2 regions of the Pseudomonas phoenicis genome follow, and region 1 is predicted to be linked to the other one. Evidence: riboswitches for the same ligand, from Rfam matches in the RefSeq annotation. Region 1 holds a riboswitch; the other holds the start of a gene.
What was found. Region 1 has a riboswitch for cobalamin ahead of cobO (cob(I)yrinic acid a,c-diamide adenosyltransferase). Riboswitches for the same ligand answer to the same signal wherever they lie in the genome.
Positions count from the first base shown of each region.

Region 2: another riboswitch for cobalamin. It lies ahead of AA0Z93_RS19745 (CbtB domain-containing protein); the one in region 1 lies ahead of cobO (cob(I)yrinic acid a,c-diamide adenosyltransferase).

Region 1 is NZ_CP154852.1:3,282,973-3,286,514, forward strand. It holds gene AA0Z93_RS14750 (PQQ-dependent sugar dehydrogenase) at 1-1,217, opposite strand, end outside; cobalamin riboswitch at 1,445-1,669, shown strand; gene cobO (cob(I)yrinic acid a,c-diamide adenosyltransferase) at 1,794-2,405, shown strand; gene AA0Z93_RS14760 (cobyrinate a,c-diamide synthase) at 2,402-3,542, shown strand, end outside.
Region 2 is NZ_CP154852.1:4,347,084-4,350,625, forward strand. It holds gene cobN (cobaltochelatase subunit CobN) at 1-531, opposite strand, end outside; gene cobW (cobalamin biosynthesis protein CobW) at 535-1,605, opposite strand; cobalamin riboswitch at 1,703-1,911, opposite strand; cobalamin riboswitch at 1,984-2,214, shown strand; gene AA0Z93_RS19745 (CbtB domain-containing protein) at 2,306-2,491, shown strand; gene AA0Z93_RS19750 (CbtA family protein) at 2,502-3,191, shown strand; gene AA0Z93_RS19755 (cobalamin biosynthesis protein) at 3,184-3,542, shown strand, end outside.

The DNA of each region.
Region 1 (3,542 bases):
CGCCCCATCGCCTTGCCCTCGTCATTGACGAAGCCCCCCAGCAAGTCCAACGGCTGCCCACTGGGCTTGCCGCTGTCGTCGAACGGCACGAACAGCACCTTGTAGCCGCTGAGCGGTTTGCGGTTCCACGAGCCATGCTGGCCGATCAAGGCGCCTTGGCTGAAGGGCGCCGGCAAGGTGCCGGGTTCGATGAAGGTCAGACCCAGCGAAGCGGTGTGCGGGCCGACGGCGAAATCCGGCACCAAGGCGCTGGCGACCTTGGCCGGATCTTGCGGGTCGACGCGCGCATCCACATGCTGGCCGTAATAGCTGTAGGGCCAGCCATAGAAGCCGCCGTCCTTGACCGAGGTGATGTAGTCGGGCACCAGGTCGCTGCCGATCTCGTCGCGTTCGTTCACCGCCGTCCACAGGGCGCCGCTGTGCGGCTCCCACGCCAGACCGTTGGGGTTGCGCAGGCCGCTGGCGAACAGGCGCTGCTGGCCGTTGGCCGGGTCCACTTCCCAAATGGCGGCGCGGCCGCGTTCCTGCTCCAGCCCGTTTTCGCCGACGTTGCTGTTGGAGCCGACCGTCACGTACAGCTTGCTGCCGTCCCGGCTGGCGATGACGTTCTTGGTCCAGTGGTGGTTGAGCGGGCCGCCCGGCAAGTCGACCACTTTCTGCCCTGGATCGCGCAACTGCATGGCGCCTTCGGTGTAGGCGAAACGCAGCAGCTTGTCGGTATCGGCGACGTACAAGGTGTTGCCCACCAGCGCCATGCCGAAAGGTGAATTGAGGTTTTCGATGAACGGCACACGTAGCTCGGCGACGCCATCGTGGTCGGCATCGCGCAGCAGCGTGATGCGATTGGCGCTGGACACGCCGGCGCCCGCGCGTTTCATCACCTTCTCCGCGATCCAGCCCTTGACGCCCTTGCTGTCGTCGGGCTTGGGCGGGGCGTTGGTTTCGGCCACCAGCACGTCGCCGTTAGGCAGCACGTACAGCCAACGTGGGTGGTCCAGCCCCTCGGCGAAGGCTTTGACCTGCGTGCCCTTGGCGGCGATCGGTTTGCCACCGTCCGGCCAACCGATGGCCGGGGCGATGTTCACCGTGGGAATGAGCGTCTTGTTCGGCGCCGGCAGCTCGGGCGCCGGGCCCATGCCGTCGGAGACCTGCAAACGGGCGGACTCGCCACAGGCCACCAGGCTTGTGGTCAAGGCAATCAGCAAACCGACACGCATCCGGGCCATGCAGGCATCCTCCGCAAATGGGAACCATCGACAAGATTGAGAGAGGCCGTACTGGAGCGAGTTCACTCGCGATGGACCGCAAAGCGGCCCCGGTAGCCCTAGTGGCGTTCTGCCAAGGGAGTGGGCGAGCTGCAGTCGAAGGCGCTTTCCAGTCGTCATGCACAGCTACCCCACCCATTCCCGCCATCCACATTGACGCTCCCGGTGCAACCCTCTAACCTTCGCCGTTCGTTTCAGGTGCCCCGTGGACACGCTTCCACCGGGGTGAAACTGGGAAGCCGGTGGGCGCCACAGCGGTGCGATTCCGGCGCTGCCCCCGCAACGGTAGGTGAGTCGAGCGATGCGCACGGCCAGAAGGGTCATCCTCTGGTGAGCGGCACGCCGCCCGAGGGCCAAAGCCCCGCTCGCAAGCCCGGAGACCGGCCTGTCACAGTCTTATATCGGTATCACGGAGGGTGATGCGCGGTGCTCCGTGGCGTAAGGCCGTGGCTGCTGCGCGCCTCCGTGTCTGCCTGCCTTATCGACCCACCGGTGCCTGTTCGGGCGCCGTGGCCTGCGGAGACCCCCATGAACGAATCCCCCGAGCGCGACGAACGCCACCTGGCCCGCATGCAGCGCAAGAAAGCGCTGATGGACGACCGCATCGCCAATTCCCCCAACGAATGCGGCCTGCTGCTGGTGCTGACCGGCAACGGCAAGGGCAAGAGCAGCTCGGCCTTCGGCATGCTCGCCCGCGCCATGGGCCATGGCATGCGCTGCGGTGTGGTGCAGTTCATCAAAGGTCGCAACAGCACCGGTGAGGAACTGTTCTTCCGGCGCTTCCCCGAGCAGGTCAGCTACCACGTGATGGGCGAAGGCTTCACCTGGGAAACCCAGGACCGCCAGCGCGACATCGCCGCCGCCGAAGCGGCCTGGGCCGTGTCGCGACAACTGCTGCAAGACCCGGCCGTGGAGTTCGTCGTGCTTGACGAACTGAACATCGCCCTCAAGCACGGCTACCTGGACCTCGACCAGGTGCTGACCGACCTGCAGGCGCGCCCGCCCATGCAGCATGTGATCGTCACCGGCCGCGGCGCCAAGCCCGAACTGGTCGAACTGGCCGACACCGTGACCGAGATGGGTGTGGTCAAGCACGCCTTCCAGGCCGGCATCCGCGCGCAGAAGGGCGTGGAACTGTGAGCGAACGCCGACACTGCCCGGCGGTGCTGATCGCAGCGCCCGCCTCCGGGCAGGGCAAGACCACCGTCACCGCCGCCCTGGCACGCCTGCACCGCAACCTTGGACGGCGGGTGCGCGTGTTCAAGTGCGGGCCGGACTTTCTCGACCCCATGATCCTCGAACGCGCCAGCGGCGCGCCGGTGTACCAACTGGACATGTGGATGATCGGCGAGGCCGAAAGCCGGCGGCTGCTTTGGCAGGCCGCGGCCGAGGCCGACCTGATCCTCATCGAAGGGGTCATGGGCCTGTTCGACGGTACGCCGTCGAGCGCCGACCTGGCGCGGCATTTCGGCGTCCCGGTGCTGGCGGTGATCGACGGCACGGCCATGGCCCAGACCTTCGGTGCCCTGGCCCTGGGCCTGGCGCGCTACCAGCCCGACCTGCCGTTCGCCGGGGTGCTGGCCAACCGGGTCGGCAGCCTGCGCCATGCGCAATTGCTCGAAGGCAGCTTGAGCGAGGGGTTGCGCTGGTACGGCGGGCTGTCGCGCGAGCGCGGCATCGAACTGCCCAGCCGCCACCTGGGGCTGGTCCAGGCCAGCGAACTCAATGACCTGGACGCGCGCCTGGACGCCGCCGCGCAGGCGCTTGGCGAAAGCTGTGACGCCGCCTTGCCGCCTCCGGTGGGCTTCGACGCGCCGCAACCGGTCGAGGTGCGCCCAGCCCTGCAAGGCGTGCACATCGGCATCGCCCGCGACGAGGCCTTCGCCTTCGCCTACGGCGCCAACCTCGACCTGCTGCGCGCCCAGGGCGCGACCCTGCATTTTTTCTCGCCCCTGCACGATCAGGCGCTGCCCGCCGTCGACAGCCTGTACCTGCCCGGCGGTTATCCCGAGCTGCATCACCACGCCTTGGCCGCCAACGCGCCGATGCTGGCGGCGATCCGCGCCCACCATGGGGCCGGTAAACCGCTGTTGGCCGAATGCGGCGGCATGCTCTACCTGCTCGATGCGCTGACCGACGTCGCCGGCGAGCGTGCCGAACTGGTCGGGCTGCTGCACGGCGAAGCCACCATGCAGAAGCGCCTCGCGGCCCTGGCCCTGCAATCGGTGACGCTGCCAGAAGGCACGTTGCGCGGGCACACCTACCACCACTCGCTGA
Region 2 (3,542 bases), 1.1 Mb from region 1:
GCTGGTGCGCGGCAGGGGCTGCGGTTCCTGCCAGGGGTAGTCGCGGTCCAACCAGGTGCTGGCCAGGCAGTTGAACAGGTTCACGGCGTTGGCCTTGCCGCCCTGGCGCAGGTAGTGCCAGAGCCGCTCGGCGCGGGCGTCGCGTACGCTACCCAGATCGGTCAGCTCGGGATCGGGGCGGTCGTCACCCGGCACCAGGATCAGCTCGACGCCGCGCTCGGCCAGTTGCACCAACTGTTCGATACCGTAACGCCAGTAACCCACGCCCCCGTGCAGCGACAGCAGGACGACCTTGGCGTGGCGCAGCACCTCGTCGACGTACAGGTCGACCGAGGCGTGGTTCTGTACCTGCATGGGGTTGGCCAGGCGCACGCTGGGGAAGTCGGCCGGCAGGTGTTCGAGGGTATCGGCCAACAGCGCCAGATGCGAGTCGCCGCTGCACAGGATCACCAGCTCGGCCGGGGTCTGGCCGAGGTCGGCGATGCTGTCGTCCGGCACGAAGCCGCCGGGCTGGGTGCGCAGCAGGTGCATCGATCAGGCGCCCAGGGCTTGGCGCAGGCGCGCGCCGAGCTGTTCGGCGTCGAGGTCCTGGCCGATCAGCACCAAGCGGGTGATGCGGGCTTCGTCGGCGCGCCACGGGCGGTCGAAGTGCTTGTCGAAGCGGCTGCCCACGCCTTGGATGAGCAGGCGCATGGGTTTGCCGGGAATGGCGGCGAAGCCTTTGATGCGCAGGATGCCGTGCTCGGCCACCAGTTGCGCCAAGGCCTCGAGCAGCAGGCGCTCGTCGGCTTCCGGCAATTCCAGGGAGATGGAGTCGAAGGCGTCATGGTCGTGGTCGTCGTGTTCGCCATCATCGTCATGGTGCGAGTCGTGATGGGTGCGGCGGCCGTCGATGTGCGCTTCGGACTCGGCGCCCACGCCGATCAGCACGTCCAGCGGCAGACGGCCGCTGCTGGCTTCGATGACCTTGACCGCCGGCGGCAATTCTTCCTGCACTTCGGCGCGTACGCGGGCCAGGCCTTCGGCATCGATCAGGTCGGCTTTGTTCAGCACCACCAGGTCGGCGCTGGCCAATTGGTCGGCGAACAGCTCGTGCAGGGGCGATTCGTGGTCGAGGTTGGGGTCGAGCTTGCGCTGGGCATCGACCTGGTCGGGATAGGCGGCGAAGGTGCCGGCCGCGACCGCCGGGCTGTCGACCACGGTGATCACCGCATCGACCGTGCAGGCGTTGCGGATTTCGGGCCACTGGAAGGCTTGCACCAGGGGTTTGGGCAGGGCCAGGCCGCTGGTTTCGATGAGGATGTGGTCCAGGTCGCCGCGGCGCGCCACCAGTTCGCGCATCACCGGGAAGAACTCTTCCTGCACCGTGCAGCACAGGCAGCCGTTGGCCAGCTCGAAGACCCGTCCCACCGCCTCTTCTTCCGTGCAGCCGATGCTGCACTGCTTGAGCAGGTCGCCGTCGATGCCCAGCTCGCCGAACTCGTTGACGATGATCGCGATGCGGCGGCCTTGGGCGTTGTCCAGCATGTGCCGGAGCAAGGTGGTCTTGCCCGAGCCGAGGAAGCCGGTGACGATGGTGACGGGAAGCTTGGCCAGTGTTTTCATGTCTCAGTGCCCTTGGCAGACGGCGCGGGCATGCGGGACGACCGCCCGCAGCCGAGTCGGCCAGGCGTGCTCGCCACCGGATCACCCCGCCCGGTTGATGTCGAAAGCGTACCGAGGCAGGTCTCCTGGCTCGCACCCTGGCCTGCGGGCCGTACCGATGGCGCCTTCCCGCGTGCGCGCAGTGGCTGTGCCGATCGGCTGGGATGCTTACAGTTGCGGGGGCAGCCGCGGCTCTACCGCGTTCCCGTCTTAGCTCAGTGGGCGAGGAAAGCATGCCCCCTGAGAACCTCGAAACGGCAAGGCTACGCAGTGCCCCGCGCGGGGTCAACCGCTGCCGCCGAGGGGCTGACAATTGACGGGAAATACGCCCCATGCTTTGCTAGCGCCCTTGCGTCAGGTGCCCCTCACGGGGTGAAACGGGAAACCGGTGCGTCGCGGTCTGCAACAGCAGGCCAGGCAATGCCGGTGCTGCCCCCGCAACGGTAAGCGAGCCATGCGTCTGCAACACCACTGCGTCGGCGCCAGCCACGTGGGAAGGTCGACGCGCAGTCTGGGGAGTCACGCTCCCGCTCGCGAGCCCGGAGACCGGCCTGGCGTCTCGATCAACCCCCGCGGTGGGCGGGCGCTGTTGCCTGCACTTGGCGTGTCCGCGCTGGGGCGACCGTGCGTGACCTGCCGATTCCCAGCCGAGGAACTCGTCATGCCGATCGTCAGCAGCAAACCCGCCATCAGCCCCTCCACTACGCTCAGTCAACGTCTGGTCGTCGCCATCGGCGCAGGCCTGCTGGGTCTGAGCCTGGTGTATTTCGCCGGCTTCTCGCACATCGATGCGGTACACAACGCCGCGCACGACACGCGCCACAGCGCAGCCTTCCCCTGCCACTGAGGACGCCGGCATGCTCACTCGCATCGCCCGTACCGCGGGCTTCAGCGGCTTGCTCGCCGCGCTGTTGCTGACCCTGCTGCAAAGTTTGTGGGTCGGCCCGTTGATCCTCCAGGCCGAAACCTACGAGAGCGCAGCGCCCGCTGCCCAGGCGCACAGCCATGCCGAGGGCGCTGCCGCCCATGAGCATGCGCCTGAGGCGTGGTCGCCCGAGGACGGCTGGCAACGCGTACTGGCTACCACCGGCGGCAACCTGGTCGTGGCCGTGGGCTTTGCCTTGCTGCTGGCGGCGCTGTACAGCCTGCGCCAACCCAACCGCGTCGCCAGCGGCGCGCTGTGGGGTCTGGCCGGCTTCGCGGTGTTCTGCCTGGCGCCCACTTTGGGCCTGCCGCCCGAACTGCCCGGCACGGCCGCGGCTGACCTGGCCCAGCGGCAGACCTGGTGGATCGGCACCGCAGCCGCCACGGCCTGTGGCCTGGCACTGCTGGCATTCAGCCGCTCCTGGACGTTCAAGCTGCTCGGCGCCATGCTGCTGGTCGTGCCGCACCTGATCGGCGCCCCACAACCTGCGATCCACGAAAGCCTGGCCCCTGAAGCGTTGGCGGCGCAGTTCAAGCTCGCCTCCTTGTTGACCAATGCGGCCTTCTGGGTGGCCTTGGGCCTGCTCAGCGCATGGTTGTACCGCCGCGCCGAACATGCCTGATTCCCCGGCGCTGTATGCCGGGATCGGCTGCCGCAAGGGCTGCGATACCCGGCAGTTGTCGGCGTTGCTGTCGCGAACCCTGGAGCGCCACGGCCTGCCCCTAAGCGCTATACGGGCCCTGGCCAGCATCGCCGGCAAGGCCCGGGAGCCGGGCCTGTTGGCATTGGCCGAGCAGCTGGGCGTGCCGCTGCTGGTCTTCGACGTCGCCAGTCTGGACGGTCTGCAACCCTTGCTCAGTCACCGCTCGGCCATCGCCTTCAGCCACACTGGCTGTTGGGGCGTGGCCGAGAGTACGGCACTGGCTGCCGCACGCCGGATGGAAGGTCGCTGCGCGTTGCGTGTGACGCGGCA